DNA from 3 places in the Methylobacterium sp. 190mf genome. Region 1 is predicted to be linked to each of the others. Evidence: predicted binding sites of a transcription regulator. Region 1 holds the regulator's gene; each other region holds the start of a gene.
What was found. Region 1 encodes LexA, which represses DNA repair genes until DNA is damaged. Its sites were predicted from a motif close to TGTTCNNNNTGTGTTCNG; they were not measured.
Positions count from the first base shown of each region.

Region 1 (5,328 bases):
CCTCGATGCGCAGCAGCATCGTGCCGCCGGTGTGGCGGGCGTAGAGCCAGTTGAACAAGGCCGTGCGGGCCCCGCCGATATGCAGGTAACCCGTGGGCGAGGGGGCGAAGCGCGTGACGACGGCTGAGGACATCGGTCCGGTATGTTCCGGGGCTGGTCGCGGACGGGGCGCGACGGACGGCGAAGGGGCGGCGGAGCGGCGAGGGGCTCGACAGGGCGCCCGTAGCACGAAGAACCCGCTGTAGCACGGGCCGGCGGATGCGTTAAGAATCGCCCGCAGAATCGCACGGCCCCGACGACAGGTCGCGCGGAGCGGGGCGGCGGCGATGCGGCGGATCGGCGCGAGGCGGGCGGACGGCGCGGTCGCGCTGATCGGCCCGCGCGCCCGAGCCCTTCCCGCCGCCCTCTTGGCCGCCCTCCCGGCCGCCCTCCCGGCGCTCCGCGACTGGGTCGTCGCCGGCCTCGCCCGCGAGGCCGAGCAGCGCCGGCTGTTCCCCTGGCTGGCGGTGGCCTTCGGCGGCGGGATCCTGGTCTACTTCGCGGCGGCCGACGGCGCGCCGAGCCTCGCCGCCCCCCTGATCGCGGCCGGCCTCGCGCTGGCGCCGGTCCCCGTCCTCGGCGCGCGGCCGGCGGCCCTGGCGGCGGCGCTCGCGGTGGCGGCCGCGTTCCTCGGCTTCGCGGCGGCGACCTGGCGGGTCTCGCAGGTCGCCGCACCGATCCTCACCCGCACCACGATCGGCCCGCTCGTCGGAACGGTCGAGGCCCTGGACGAGCGCGAGGTGGGCGCCCGGCTGGTGATCCGGGTGGAGAGCTTCGCCGGCCTCGCGCCGGAGGCGCGGCCCGCCCGGGTCCGGGTCTCGTTCCGGAAGACGCCGATCCCGCGTCCCGGGGACGGCGTCGCCGCCACGGCCCGGCTGCTTCCGCCCCCGGAGGCGGCCCGGCCCGGCGGCTACGACTTCGCCCGGGACGCCTATTTCCAGGGGATCGGCGCGGTGGGCTCGCTGATCGGCACCGTCACCGTCCGGGAACCGTCCGGGCCGCCGCCGCTGGGCCTGCGGCTCGCCGCTGCGCTCGACGCGGCGCGCAACGGGCTCACGCGCCGGATCGCGGAGGCCGCCGGCGGCCAGGCGGGTGCGGTGGCGGCGGCCCTGGTGACGGGCAAGCGCGGCCTCATCGGGCCGGCCACCAACGACGCGCTCCGCGCCGCCGGCATCTACCACGTGGTGTCGATCTCGGGCCTCCACATGGTGCTGGCCGCCGGCGTGGTGTTCTGGCTGGTGCGGGCGCTCCTCGCCGCGGTGCCGCTCTGCGCGCTGCTCTGGCCGATCAAGAAGATCGCGGCCGGCTTCGCCATGGTCGGCGTCACCGCCTACTGCGCCTTCTCGGGCTGGGACATCGCGGCCGAGCGCTCGCTGATCATGACCCTGATCATGCTCGGCGCGATCCTGGTGGACCGGCCGGCCCTGTCGATGCGCAACCTCGCCCTCGCGGCGCTGATCGCGCTCGCCCGGGAGCCGGAGGGCCTGCTCGGCCCGAGCTTCCAGATGTCCTTCGGCGCCGTGGCCGGGCTGATCGCCTGCGCGCGGCTGATCGACGGGCGGCTGCTCGTGCGCCCGGGGGCCGGGCGGATCGGGCGGCTCGTCGGGACCGGCCTGTCGGCGATCACCGGGACCCTGGCCACGACCCTGGTGGCGCAGGTCGCGACGGCCCCCTTCGCCACCTACCACTTCCAGACGGTCCAGCCCTTCGGCCTCGTCGGCAACGCCCTGACCCTGCCGCTCGTCTCCCTGGTGGTGATGCCGGCCGCGGTAATCGGCTGCCTCGCCTATCCCTTCGCCCTCGACCGGCCGGTCTGGTGGCTGATGGGGCAGGCGGTGGCCGGGATGCTGGCGATCTCGGACTGGATCGCCGGGTTCGAGCGGGCGGTCCTGGTGCTGCCGGCCTTCGGCGCCGGGGCGCTCGCCCTGCTGACCGCCGGCCTGCTGCTGGGGACGCTGCCGGCCTCGCGCCTGCGCTGGCTCGCCGTGCCGCCGGTCCTGCTCGGGCTCGTCCTCGCGGCCCGGCCCAACCACTACGACCTCTACGTCGACCGGCAGGGCGCGGGGGCCGCGGTGAGGGGCCCGGACGGGCGGCTCGCGGCCCTCGGCAGCCCTTCGGGCTTCGTCCTCGAGCAGTGGCTGAAGGCGGACGGCGACGGGCGGCGGTCCGCGGGGCTGATCGTCCGGTCCGGCAGCGGGCGCTGCGACCGGCTCGGCTGCACCGCCCGGCTGCCGGACGGGCGGGCGGTCGCCCTGGTCCGGGACCGGCGGGCCTTCCCGGAGGATTGCGCCCGCGCCGCGGTGCTGATCACGGGCCTCGCGGCGCCGCCGACCTGCACGGGGCCGCTGGTGATCGACCGGCGCGTCCTCGCCGCCCGCGGGGCCGTGGCCCTCCGGACCGACGGCGACGGCTTCGCCGCGCGCTACGCCCGGGACGACGGCCGCGCCGTGCCCTGGCGGCCGGCCGCCGGGCGCGGGCCGGGACCGCCGCGGCCGGTCACCGCGGAGCCGGGCGACCGCCCCGCGGAGGACGGGGTCGCCGCGACGCCGGAGGCCGACGCCGCGCCGGGCGGAGACCTCGCCCCCGGCGACGCGCCGGCCGAGCCGCTTCAGTAGCGGCGGACGAGGCTCACAAGGCGGCCCTGGATCCGGACCCGGTCGGGCCCGAGCACGCGGGTCTCGTAGGCCGGGTTGGCGGCCTCGAGGGCGATCGACGAGCCGCGGCGGCGCAGGCGCTTGAGCGTCGCCTCCTCGTCGTCGATCAGCGCCACGATGATGTCGCCGGTATTGGCCGTCTCCTGCTTGCGGATGACCACGAGGTCGCCGTCCAGGATGCCCGCCTCGACCATCGAGTCGCCGCGCACCTCGAGGGCGTAGTGCTCGCCGCCGGCCACGAAGTCCGGCGACAGGGTGATGGCGTGGCTCTGGTTCTGGATCGCCGAGACGGGGGTACCGGCCGCGATCCGGCCCATGACCGGGATCGAGATGGCGCGGCCGGACTCGTCGATCATCCGCGTGCTCGCCGGGGCCAGCGGCTGCTTGGACTTACCGCCCTCGACCACGCTCGGCGTGAAGCGGCGCGGCTCGGCGGGGGCCTGAGTCGCCGGAGCGGCCTGGGTCAGGCTCTCGGGGATCCGGATCACCTCGATGGCGCGCGCCCGATTCGGAAGGCGCCGGAGGAAGCCGCGCTCCTCGAGCGCCGTGATCAGCCGGTGGATGCCGGATTTCGACTTGAGATCGAGGGCATCCTTCATCTCGTCGAACGACGGCGGGACACCGCATTCCTGCATCCGGCTCTGGATGAATCGCAGGAGGTCCAGCTGCTTGCGCGTGAGCATCGACGGGGGACTCGCGGCTTGGCGGACCGCCACGTGACGGTCTCCGAAACAAATCACGAACAGGTTAAACGTTCCGCAAGTGTTCCGCAAGAGCGGCACCGCTCGGCTCGGCGCGCCGCGGGCGCGCCCGCGGGAGAAGGTCGAGAAACGCATTGACGGCGCAAGCGGAGCCGTTTCAATGCATCGCGGCGCCCCGCCGGGAAGGCGGCGGATCCGGGGTGCGGGCTGGGACCCTCTTGGAATGACGAGGATGCGACGACCCGCAGCTCTGCTGCCCCTCGGCCTCGCCGCCCTCGGCCTCGCCGGCTGCACCACCGGATTCTCCTACATCTCGCGGAACTACGTGGCGCTCACTCCCCAGGTCGTCACGATCGGCTGCAAGGAGCCCTACGAGGTCTACGACAACCGGCAGCTGCGCCGGATGCTGATCGTGTCCAACGCCCTGCGCGAGTATACCGGCTGCAACCTGAGCGAGGTCCGGATCGATCCGGAGCCGGGCGCCACCCGGGTGAAGCGCTTCCGCACCGCCGCCCGGGCCTATCTCGACGAGACCGTGCGCGAGGATTGCCGGATCACCGGCGAGACCGTGTTCGATCCGCTGAAGACCGAGTTCGCCTACGCCTGCGACGCGCCGATCGAGAAGCGCGGCACCGTGGTCCCCCGCCTGCCGGGCCGCAATCCGGGCCTCGGCGTGCGCTGACCGGCCGGCGGCGCGTCCTCAGGCGCCCGGCTTCGGGAAGGTCCGCTCCGCGGCGTCGCCGGCGGCGGCCAGCAGGGCGCGGGCGAAGGCCCGGGCCTCCGTCCGGTCGAGCACGATCGCGGCGGTGACCGGCGCACCGCCGAGGTCGGCGAGGGCGAGTTCCAGGCGCACCCCGTCGGGCACGGCGCTCGCCTGAAGGCTCCAGCCGGAGCCCCGGTCCGTGCTCTCCGCCATCGTGTTCCTCCCGCATGCCCGGCACGGCGCCGCGCGCCCACCGGAACGGCCAGGCCCGGGACCGCTCCCGGAGCCGCGCTCCGATCTTCCCTGCCTCGCCTGTCCGCGTTCCTCAAGGCCACAGGCCGCGCAGGGGTGGAGATGCGCGCCGTCGCGGATGCCGGCGGCCGCATCGCGGCGACGCGGGGCGGCACGGGTCCGCGCCCGCGCCGCAGCGCGGGCGAGGGCAGGGGCGGCCGGGATGGGAGCCGGCTTCGGGGCGATTGACGCGAGGCCGCCGATGATGTCTCCCGCGGGCTCCGATCAGGTGGAGTTCGAACATGCAAGAGATCTGGTTCCGCACGGGCGAGGCCACGGTGCTGGCGGCCGAGGGCCAGTACACCGACGCCATGCCGGAGGTGCTGATCGGCTCGGTGCGCGGCCCGGTCGGTCAGGCCTTCGCGTCGATGATGGGGCAGGTCCAGGGCCACACGCGGATGTTCGTGGTGCGCGACCTCAACCAGCTCGTGCGCCCGGCCACGATGATGACCACCAAGGTCACGATCCACACGGCCGAGTATGCCGAGCTCCTCGGCGGCGTGGTCCAGGCCGCCACCGGCGACGCGATCGTGGACTGCATCATCGAGGGCATCCTGCCGAAGGACGGGCTCGACGAGCTGTGCATGATCATCATGATCTGGCTCGATCAGCGCTGCGCCGAGGACGACAACCTCGACCAGAAGGACCTCTACCGGACCAACTACGAGGCCACGAAACTCGCCATCGCCCGCGCCCTCAAGGGCGAGCCCACGGTCGACGAGCTGATCGCCAACCGGAAGACCGTGAAGCACTACGCGCTCGACGGCGTGATCGAGTACTGAGCGGGCCCAGGCCACGCATCCTGCCGGCTCAGGTCCGCCTCAGCCCGGCGGGATACGCCCCACCGAGCACAGGGTGCGCATCGTGCTGCTGCCCGGGTCGGTGTAGCAGGACGCCGACCAGCCGTTCTGCTGGATGAACGACTTGCGCCGCTCCGCCA
Region 1 is NZ_FNVI01000007.1:83,221-88,548, reverse strand. It holds gene gltX (glutamate--tRNA ligase) at 1-133, opposite strand, end outside; gene C4T42_RS10165 (ComEC/Rec2 family competence protein) at 327-2,654, shown strand; gene lexA (transcriptional repressor LexA) at 2,648-3,376, opposite strand; gene C4T42_RS10155 (hypothetical protein) at 3,627-4,076, shown strand; gene C4T42_RS10150 (hypothetical protein) at 4,095-4,310, opposite strand; gene fae (formaldehyde-activating enzyme) at 4,631-5,170, shown strand; gene C4T42_RS10140 (hypothetical protein) at 5,210-5,328, opposite strand, start outside.

Region 2 (5,328 bases), on a different contig from region 1:
ACATGGGCAAGGACACGGTGGCGGCGGCCCAGCCCTTCGACCCGGCCAAGGTGATCGCGCCGCCCCGATAAGGCGCGACCGAAACCCGTCACCCGTCTTTGCGAGCGCAGCGAAGCAATCCAGGGCAGCGCGACTTCGGTGAACGTGGCGCTGCTGGGTTGCTTCGCTGCGCTCGCAATGACGGAGCGGCGCCATCGACCGACGCGGCGCGGCCGCGCCGGCGCTCCGGCGTCAGATGTCGAGGTCGGCGCCCTCGGCGAAGGCCGCGCGCTCGCTGATGAAGGCGAAGCGCGCCTCGGGCTTGTTGCCCATCAGGCGCTCGACCGTGTCGCCGGTCGATTCCCGGGCCTCGTCCAAGACCGCGACGCGCAGCAATGTGCGCTTCTTCGGGTCCATGGTGGTTTCCTTGAGCTGGGCCGGCATCATCTCGCCGAGGCCCTTGAACCGCCCGATCTCGACCTTGCCGCCCTTGAACACGGTCTTGACGATTCGCTCCCGATCCGCGTCGTCCCGGGCATAGGCCACCTTCGAGCCCTGCTGCAGCCGATAGAGCGGCGGGATCGCGAGGTAGAGGTGGCCGCGGTCGATCAGCCTCGGCATCTGGCGGTAGAAGAAGGTGATCAGCAGCGAGGCGATGTGGGCGCCGTCGACGTCGGCGTCCGTCATGATGATCACCTTCTCGTAGCGCAGGTCCGCCTCGCGGAAGGCCGAACCGGTGCCGCAGCCGAGCGCCAGGGTGAGATCCGAGATCAGCTGGTTGGCGCCGAGCTTGTCGCGCGAGGCCGAGGCGACGTTCAGGATCTTGCCGCGCAAGGGAAGGATCGCCTGGGTCGCCCGGTCCCGGGCCTGCTTGGCCGAGCCGCCGGCCGAGTCGCCCTCGACGATGAAGATCTCCGAGCCCGCGGTGCCGGCCGCCGAGCAGTCCGCGAGCTTGCCGGGCAGGCGCAGCTTGCGGGTCGCGCTCTTGCGGGCGACCTCCTTCTCCTGGCGGCGGCGCAGGCGCTCCTCGGCCCGGTCGATCACCCAGTCGAGGAGCTTGTTGGCCTGGGCCGGGGAGGCGGCGAGCCAGTGGTCGAAGGCGTCGCGCACCGCCGTCTCGACGATGCGCTGCGCCTCCACGGTGGCGAGCTTGTCCTTGGTCTGGCCCTGGAACTCCGGCTCGCGGATGAACACCGAGAGCATCGACGCGCAGGTCGCCATGACGTCGTCCGTCGTGACGGCGGTCATGCGCTTGGCCTGGTTCACCCGCTCGGCGTGCTCGCGCAGGCCGCGCAGCAGGGCGACGCGCAGGCCCGCCTCGTGGGTGCCGCCCTCGGGCGTCGGGATCGTGTTGCAGTAGGAGTGCGAGATCCCGTCCTCGGCGACCATCCAGGCCACCGCCCATTCGAGCGACCCGTGCGAGCCCGGCTTGGTGATCTTGCCGGAGAACATGGCGTCGGTGACGAGTTCCTTCCCGTCGATGTCGCGGGCGAGGTAGTCGCGCAGCCCGTCGGGGAAGCGGTGCACCGCCTCGGCCGGCACGTCCTCCAGCCCCTCGAGGAGGGCGGGGGCGCAGCGCCAGCGGATCTCAACGCCGCCGAACAGGTAGGCCTTGGAGCGCGCCATCTTGAACAGGCGGCGCGGGTCGAACTTCAGCGAGCCGAAGATCTGGGCGTCCGGGTGGAAGCGCACGCGGGTGCCGCGGCGGTTCTGCACCCGGCCGACCAGTTCCAAGGCCCCTTGGGCATGACCGCGCGAGAAGGTCTGGCGGTAGAGGGTCTGGTTGCGCGCCACCTCGACCTCGAGCAGGTCGGAGAGCGCGTTCACCACCGAGATGCCGACGCCGTGCAGGCCGCCCGAGGTCTCGTAGACCTTCGAGTCGAACTTACCGCCGGCGTGCAGCGTGGTCATGATGACCTCGAGCGCCGACTTGCCGGGAAATTTCGGGTGCGGGTCGACCGGGATGCCGCGGCCGTTATCGGTCACCACGAGGCCGCCGGATTCCTCCAGCTCCACCTCGATGAAGCTGGCATGGCCGGCGACCGCCTCGTCCATCGAGTTGTCGATCACCTCGGCGAACAGGTGGTGCAGCGCCCGCTCGTCGGTGCCGCCGATATACATGCCGGGCCGGCGCCGGACGGGCTCCAGCCCCTCCAGCACCTCGATGTCGGAGGCGGTGTAGCCGCCCTCGGGCTCGGCGGCCGCGACCGTCGCCACGGAGGCCGCCGAATCCAGCCGCCGCGGCTCGGGCGGGCGGGCCGCCGCGCCCTTGCCGCCCGGCCCGAACAGGTCCCGCGCCGGATCGCTCACGCGCGGCCTCCTGGCGCGCGGCGCGTCGGCCGGCTCGGCTTCGCGCAGACGGGTCTTGGGACGGGTCTCGGGTCGTGGAGCATGCGCCTTCATCCCCGCATGATAGCGGAACAAACCATAAACATCAAAGCCGTTCGCCCTGCGGCGAGGCGGTCGCATCATCGCATGCTGCGCCGCCGCGAGCGAGGGCCGCGTCCGTGCCGGCACACGGTTCCGCGCGCCGGGCCGTCATCACGACGTTGCACAACAATGGGTTAAGGCTTTCTCGTGACCCGCATGCCCGGCTTCCACAGGCGACGCCCGGAACAGAACGGGACGATCGACGTTGGTGGCGGAGATAAATCTTGACCGTGGTCAGGGAGCCGCAGTCCATGAGCGACGCCGCGATCGAGGCCCGCCGCCTCACGTTGATCCGCTTCGAGCACGCGGCCGGCGCCGCCTTCGGCTGCGACGATGACGCGGCCGCAGTGCCGCCGGCCCGGGCGCTGATGAACTCCACCACCCTCGCGCTCGCGACCTTCGCGACGGCCGTGGCGGCGACGATCACCTACCTGGTCTGATCCCGATCGCTGACCGCACCCCACGGTGAGAGAGCGTCAACGCTGCCTCACCCGCGTCCTTGCGAGCGGAGCGAAGCAACCCAGTCGGCGCCACGTTCGAACGCCGCGCGCTGTACTGGATTGCTTCGCTCCGCTCGCAAGGACGGGCCGGTCCCTTGCGGCCCCCGTCCACGAACGCTTCAGCCCGCGCTCGACGTCTTCGCCGCCGCCTTCTTGGCCGCCGGCTTCTTCGCGGCGGTCTTCTTCGCCGCCGGCTTGTCGCCGCCCGCGGCCCGCGCCGACCCTTTCCGGACCGCCCCGCGCTTCGCCGGCTTGCCGCCGCCCGCGGCGCGCTTGGCGTTCACCAGGGCGATCGCCTCGTCGAGGGTCAGCGCCTCGGCGCTCATCGTCTTCGGCAGCGTGGCGTTGACCTCGCCGTCCGTGACGTAGGGCCCGTACTTGCCGGCCTTGACCACGAGATCGCGGCCGCTGGCCTCGTCCTTGCCGAGCGGCCGGCCCGGATCGGCGGCCGGCCGGCCGCGGCCGCCGCCCTGCTCCTTGGCGACGATCAGGTCGATGGCGCGGTTAGCCCCGATCTCCAGCACGTCGTCGTCCTTGCCGAGATTGGCGTAGGTCTTCCCGTGCTGCACGTAGGGTCCGAACCGGCCGAGATTGGCCAGGATCGGCTCGCCGGTCTCGGGGTGGCGGGCCACCTCGCGCGGCAGCGCCAGCAGGGCCAGCGCCTTGTTGAGATCCACGTCCGAGGGGCTGAGCCCCTTGGGCAGCGACGAGCGCTTCGGCTTCTCAGCGCCCTTCTCGGCGGAGGCCTCGCCGAGCTGGAGGAACGGCCCGAAGCGGCCGTCGCGCAGCGTCACCGGCAGGCCGGTCGCGGGATCGTCGCCCAGCACCCGCACGCCCGGCTGGCTGCCCTCGGCCGAGGAGCCGTCCCCGTCGCCGTCGACGCCCGAGGCCGAGAGCTGCCGGGTGTACTTGCACTCCGGGTAGTTCGAGCAGCCGATGAAGGCGCCGAACTTGCCGAGCTTCAGCGACAGCTGGCCCGAGCCGCAGGTCGGGCAGGTGCGCGGGTTCGAGCCGTCGCCCTTGTCGGGGAAGATGTGCGGCCCGAGGAGGCCGTTCAGCGCCTCCAGAACGTCGGCGACGCGCAGCTCCTTGGTCTCACCGATCGCCGCGGAGAAGTCGCGCCAGAAGTCGCGCAGCACCGCCCGCCAGTCGATCTCGGCGTTGGAGACCCGGTCGAGCTGCTCCTCGAGGCCGGCGGTGAAGTCGTACTCGACGTAGCGCCGGAAGAAGCTCTCGAGGAAGCCCGTGACGAGCCGCCCCTTGTCCTCCGGCTGCAGCCGCTTCTTCTCGATCTTGACGTATTCGCGATCCCGCAAGGTCTGGAGAACCGCGGCATAGGTCGACGGGCGGCCGATGCCGAGCTCCTCCATGCGCTTCACGAGGCTCGCCTCGGAGTAGCGCGGCGGCGGCTCGGTGAAGTGCTGGGTCGAGCTGATCCGCTCGCGGGCGAGCGGGTCGCCGGCCTTCATGGGCGGCAGGCGGCGGCTCTCCTCGTCCTCCTCGTCGTCCTTGCCCTCCTGGTAGAGGGTCAGGAAGCCGTCGAACTTCACCACCTGGCCGGTGGCGCGCAGGTCGATGGTCCGCGGTCCGACCTTGGCGGTGACGTCGACGGTGGTCCGCTCCAGCTCGGCCGATTCCATCTGGCTGGCCATGGTGCGGGTCCAGATCAGCTCGTAGAGCCGGGCCTGCTCGGGCTCGAGGTGGCGCGCCACCGTCTTGGGCAGGCGGCCCATGTCGGTGGGGCGCACCGCCTCGTGGGCCTCCTGGGCGTTCTTGGCCTTGACGCTGTACTTGCGCGGCACGTCCGGCACGTAGCGGTCGCCGAACTCCTTGCCGATCACCCGGCGGGCGTCCTGGATCGCCTCCGGCGCCATGTCGACGCCGTCGGTCCGCATGTAGGTGATGATGCCGACCGTCTCGCCGCCGATATCGACGCCCTCGTAGAGCCGCTGGGCGACCCGCATGGTCTGGGCCGGCGCCATCCCGAGCTTGCGGGAGGCCTCCTGCTGGAGGGTCGAGGTGGTGAAGGGCGGCTGCGGGTGGCGCTTGGCGGGCTTCGCCTCGACGCTCGCCACCTGGAAGGTCGCGAGCTCGAGGTCGCGCTTGAAGGCGGCCGCCTCCTCGCCCGTGCCGACGTCGAGGCGCTGGATCCGCTTGCCGTCGGCGCCCACGAGGCGGGCCTCGAAGGTCGCGCCGTCGGCGGTCGTCAGCGTGGCGATGAGCGTCCAGTACTCGCGCGGCTTGAACCGCTCGATCTCCATCTCGCGCTCGACCACGAGCCGGAGCGCCACGGACTGAACGCGCCCGGCCGAGCGGGCGCCCGGCAGCTTGCGCCACAGGACCGGCGAGAGGTTGAAGCCGACGAGATAATCGAGCGCCCGGCGCGCCAGGTAGGCGTCGACCAGCGCCTGGTCGATCT
Region 2 is NZ_FNVI01000026.1:58,885-64,212, forward strand. It holds gene C4T42_RS25420 (PRC-barrel domain-containing protein) at 1-71, shown strand, start outside; gene parE (DNA topoisomerase IV subunit B) at 232-2,289, opposite strand; gene C4T42_RS25430 (hypothetical protein) at 2,661-2,849, shown strand; gene topA (type I DNA topoisomerase) at 3,029-5,328, opposite strand, start outside.
Region 2: the regulator LexA is predicted to act here: its motif matches at 2,396-2,413, upstream of parE (DNA topoisomerase IV subunit B).

Region 3 (5,328 bases), on a different contig from region 1:
AGCCCGAGACCGAGGCGCCGGCCCCGAGCCGGGCGATCGTCACCGAGCCCGCGAGGCGGCCGCCGGCGAGCTTGCCGGTCAGGTCGCGCAGGGTCAGGCCCGCGTCGGCGAGGCCGAGGGCAGCGGTCGCGTCGGTGGCGACGAGGCCGCGGCCGAGATCCAGGCTGGCCACGCGGGCGTCGAGCGACAGGGCCGGGTGGGCGGTCGGCGGGCCGAACGCGCCGTTCGCCCCCGGCGGGATCACCAGGGCGGCCGCGAGCTGCGGGATCGACAGCCGGTCGAGGGCGAGGCGGCCGTGCAGGGCACCGCCTGCCGACCGCAGCAGCGTCCCGTTCACCCCCGCGCCCGCGACCGTGCCGGCGAGCGCGGCGGCGGCCTCGCCCTGCTGCCGCGACAGCGTGACGGTGAGGTCGGCCGGCCACGCGCCCGGTGCCAGGGTCGCGGCGCCGGCCAGCGTCAGGAACGGCGCCAGATCGGCCGTCTCGCCGCGGAGCGTGCCGCCGGTGGGGACGAAGTCGGGACCGACCAGGATCGGGCGGCCCGTGGCGAGGCGCAGGCCCGCGACCGTGCCGCTCGCCGTCAGGGCAAGGGACTGGCCGTCCGGCCGCTCGGCGGTCAGCCGAAGCTCGGCAGGTTGCTGCAGGCCGGCGAGGTCGGCGCGGCCGAACCACGGTCCGGCCCGCGGCGCCGTGAGGGTGGCGGTGCCGCCCTCGATCCGCGTGCCACGGCTCGCGAGCGTCAGGTCGAGGGTGCCGCCGCCGGCGCTGCCCCGGGCCTGGGTCCGCAGGGCCGCGGCCGCGCCGCCCTCCCGGTCGAGGGTGACGGCGAGGTCGAGGGGCGCGTCCCGCAGGAAGGCGGGCAGCAGGCGGATCTCGCCCACCCAGACCCGCTCGAGCAGGCCAAGCAGCGGCGCCGCCGCCGGCGCCTTGAGGCGCCCGGAGACGCGGCCGGTCCCGTCCGCGCCGATCTGCCCGGACAGCCGGGCGCTGGCGCCGGCGAGGTCGGTGACGTCGAGGCTGTCGACCGCCAGGCCGGCGCCGTCCGACTGGATCCGCGCCGCGATCGTGCCGGTACCGGAGCCCGCGGTGCCGAACCGGACGTCCTTCGCCTCGAGCGTCAGGGCGAGGTCGGTGTCGCGCAGGGTGCCGAGGGTCGTCCCGAGGGGCGGCAGGCCGGCGATGTCGAGGCCGGTGGCGCGGATCTGGGCCTCGAACCGCCCGCGCTCGGCGCCCTCGGCGGCGGTGTAGCGGGCGTTCCCGGTGATCCGCGCCGGCCCGAGGCCGAGGCGCATGTTGCGCAGGGATAGGCCGGTCCCGGCGGCCGACAGGTCGGCGGCGGCCTCGATCTTCCGCCCGTCGAGGAGCGCGACGAGCGGCCCCTCGGCGCCGAGGCGGCGCAGGTAGCGGCCGAGCGCCTCCGAGTCGGGGGCGGCGAGCGCCACCGGGCCGGAGAAGCGCAGCGGCGCCGTCTCGACCTGCCCGCTCGCCGTGACGGTGGACTCGGCCGGGCCGGTCACCGCGAAGCGGCGCAGCAGCAGGCCGCCGGCCCGCTCCAGGGTGCCGGTGAGGGCGAGGTTCGACCATTCCTCGCCGCCCAGCACGGCGCTGCCCACCGTGAGGTCGAGGTCGAGCATCGCCGGCAGGCTGCCCGTCGAGCGCGGCAGGCCGCGGGCGATCAGGTTCTGCCCCTCCGCCGAGGCCAGGAAGGCGTCGAGGTCGAGGCGGCGGGCGTCCAGGGTCAGGCCGGCGCGCCACTGGCGCAGGTCGAGCCGTCCGGTGCCGCCGAGCCGCAGGGCCCGGCCGCCGGGGTCGATGGCGAGGTCGACGGCCTCGAAGCGCACCTGCGTGCCCCGGGCCTTGAAGGTGCCGGCCAGCGAGAACGGCAGGTAGGCGCCGGCCGCCTGGGTCGGCGGCCCGACGACGAGGCGGGCGGAGCCCTCGGCCTCGACCTGGGCGCCGCCGGATTCGGCGGGGACGAGGCCGAACCGCGCGTCCGCCTCGAAGCGCGGCGTCGCGTCGCCGCCGCCGGAGATCTTGGCGGCGAGGCGCCCGTCCGGTCCCGGCGTGCCGCTGACCGCCCGGAACGGGACGCCGCCGCTCGTCCCCTCGATCCGCCAGGGCCCGACCAGGGCCGGCGCCTGCAGGCGCAGGTCCTGGACGTAGAGCTGGTCGGTCCGCCCGGTGGCGGGGACCTGCGTGGTGACGAGGAACTGCTGGATGTGCAGGTTCTCGATGGCGAGGTCGCGGTCGCGCAGGGCCCCGCCGAAATCGGGCGGCAGCTTCAGCGTGTCCGGGCCGGCGACCGGGAGCTTGATCTCGGCCCGGCCGATCCGGGTCTCGGTGAAGCGGAACTCGCCCTTGAGGAGCGGCGCCAGGGCGATCTCGGCCTTGACGAACCGGGCATCGAGGCTGGGGCGGTCCGGATCGGCGCCGAGGTGGAGGCGGTCGACGCGCAGCCGCGGCGACGGCAGCAGGCGGACCTCGATCCGGCCGTCGGTCCGGACCGGAACGCCCAGGGACCGGGCGAGCGCCCGCTCGACGAGCCCGCGATGGGCCTGCCAGTCGACGAAGGGCGGGACCGCGAGCGCCGCCACGAGAACCAGGATGACGGCGCACGCCAGCGCGGTCAGAAGATCACGCAATGGTCCCGTTCCGCACCATCTCTGCGCGAGGCCGCGACCTCACCGGGCCGCCGTGCCCCGCGTGCCCCCGCGAGTCAGTCGCCACGGCCATAGCACGATAAGCCGCCGGGGGCGCCAGCGGCGATGCCACGGTCCCGAGCGGCGGTCGGGGCACGCGCGAGGTTCCTCGGGCATCCCGGGCCCGCGGCCTATGGATCGCGCGATCGGCCGCGGAACGCGACCAGCCCGAAGGACGCGGATCACCCCGGCGCGGACAGCCGCGCTTCATGGCTCCGCGCCCCCGCCGCGGCGCGAACGGCCTCGACGCCGTTCGCGATTTGGTCCAGGGAAGCGGGATGCAGAACCGCCCGCATCCGCAACCCACCGGGGACGGCGCGCCCGCCACGTCCATCGCCGCCCGCGCCATGGGCGCCCTCCGGCGCGACGCGGCCGGCTACCTCGAGGGGCTCAACCCCGAGCAGCGCCGCGCCGTCGAGACCACGGAGGGCCCGGTCCTGGTGCTGGCCGGCGCCGGCACCGGCAAGACCCGGGTGCTGACCACCCGCATCGCCCACCTGATCGCCACCAACCGGGCGCGCCCCTTCGACATCCTGGCGGTGACCTTCACCAACAAGGCCGCCCGGGAGATGAAGCACCGGATCGGCGCGCTGATCGGGCCGGCCGGAGAGGGCATGCCGTGGCTCGGCACCTTCCACGCCATCGGCACCAAGATCCTGCGCCGCCACGCCGAGCTGGTCGGGCTGAAATCCGACTTCACCATCCTCGGCACCGACGACCAGCTCCGGCTGATGAAGCAGGTCATCGCCGACCAGAACGTCGACGAGAAGCGCTGGCCGGCCCGGGCCCTGTCCCACGCCATCGACGGCTGGAAGAACCGCGGCCTCGGCCCCGAGCAGGTGCCCCCGGGCGAGGCCTCGGCCTTCGCGTTCGGCAAGGGCGGCGCCCTCTACACCGCCTACCAGGCCCGGCTGGCGACGCTGAACGCCGTCGATTTCGGCGATCTCCTGCTGCTCTGCCTCAAGCTCTGGCGGGAGAACCCCGACGTCCTGGCCAATTACCAGGACCGGTTCCGCTACATCCTGGTCGACGAGTACCAGGACACCAACGTCGCCCAGTACCTGTGGCTGCGCCTCCTGGCGCAGTCCCGGAAGAACATCGCCTGCGTCGGCGACGACGACCAGTCGATCTACGGCTGGCGCGGGGCCGAGGTCGACAACATCCTGCGCTTCGAGCACGACTTCCCGGGCGCGGTGGTGGTGCGCCTGGAGCGCAACTACCGCTCCACGGGCCACATCCTGGCCGCCGCCTCCGGGCTGATCGCCAGGAACGAGAGCCGCCTCGGCAAGACTCTGCGCACCGACGACGAGCCGGGCGAGCGCGTCACCGTGACGGGCGCGTGGGATTCCGAGGAGGAGGCGCGGATGCTCGCCGAGTCGATCGAGTCCCTCCAGTCGAAGCAGCATCCCCTGTCGGAGATCGCCGTGCTGGTGCGGATCTCGGCGCAGATGCGCGAGATCGAGGACCGGTTCGTCCAGCTCGGGCTGCCCTACCGGGTCATCGGCGGCCCGCGTTTCTACGAGCGCGCCGAGATCCGCGACGCGCTGGCCTACCTGCGCGCCACCGTGAACGTCAGCGACGACCTCGCCTTCGAGCGGATCGTGAACACGCCCAAGCGCGGCCTGGGCGACGCCACCCTGCAGCAGCTCCACACCTACGGCCGCGCCAACCGGCTGCCTCTGCGCATCGCCGCCGCGCGCCTGTGCGAGACCGACGAGCTGAAGCCCCGGGTCCGCTCGACCCTGCGGGCGCTGACCGAGAGTTTCTCGCGATGGGCGCGGCTCGCGGAGACGCAGCCGCACAGCGAGGTCGCGCAGACCATCCTTGAGGAGTCCGGCTACACTGAGATGTGGCAGAAGGACCGCTCCGCCGACGCCGCCGGCCGGCTGGAGAACCTGAAGGAATTCGTCCGCTCCATGGAGGAGTTCCCCGACCTCGCGGCCTTCCTGGAGCACGTCTCCCTGGTGATGGAGGCCTCGGAGGCGGAGGGCGCCGAGCGGGTCTCGCTGATGACGCTCCACGCCGCCAAGGGGCTCGAGTTCGACACCGTGTTCCTCCCCGGCTGGGAGGACGGCCTGTTCCCGAACCAGCGCGCGCTCGACGAGAGCGGCCGGGCGGGCCTGGAGGAGGAGCGGCGCCTCGCCCATGTCGGGCTGACCCGGGCGCGCAAGCGCGCGAAGCTGTCCTTCGCGGTCAACCGGCGCATCCACGGCCTCTGGTCCTCGACCATCCCGTCCCGGTTCATCGACGAGTTGCCCGAGACGGCGGTCGACGTGGTCGAAGCCCCGGCGCACTTCTCCGCCGGCGCCTCGCGGTTCGACCGCAACCCGACGCCGTTCGGATCGAGCTACGGCACGCCGGGCTGGCAGCGCGCGCAGGCCAACACCGCGCCGGGCGGCCGGTCCGGGTTCGGATCGGGGTCCGGAGGCGGCTTCCGCTCGGCGGGCCCTGGGGGCCGGTCCGGGGGCCAGTCCGGCGGTCCCCGCCAGATCGAGGGCGAGCTGATCGCCAAGTCGACGGGTGCGCCCTCGGCCTTCCAGGGCGGCCAGCGGGTCTTCCACACCAAGTTCGGCCCCGGAACGGTCGCGGCGGTCGACGGCAACAAGCTGACCGTTGACTTCGACAAGGCC
Region 3 is NZ_FNVI01000001.1:313,658-318,985, reverse strand. It holds gene C4T42_RS01560 (AsmA-like C-terminal region-containing protein) at 1-2,641, opposite strand, end outside; gene C4T42_RS01555 (UvrD-helicase domain-containing protein) at 2,977-5,328, shown strand, end outside.
Region 3: the regulator LexA is predicted to act here: its motif matches at 2,949-2,966, upstream of C4T42_RS01555 (UvrD-helicase domain-containing protein).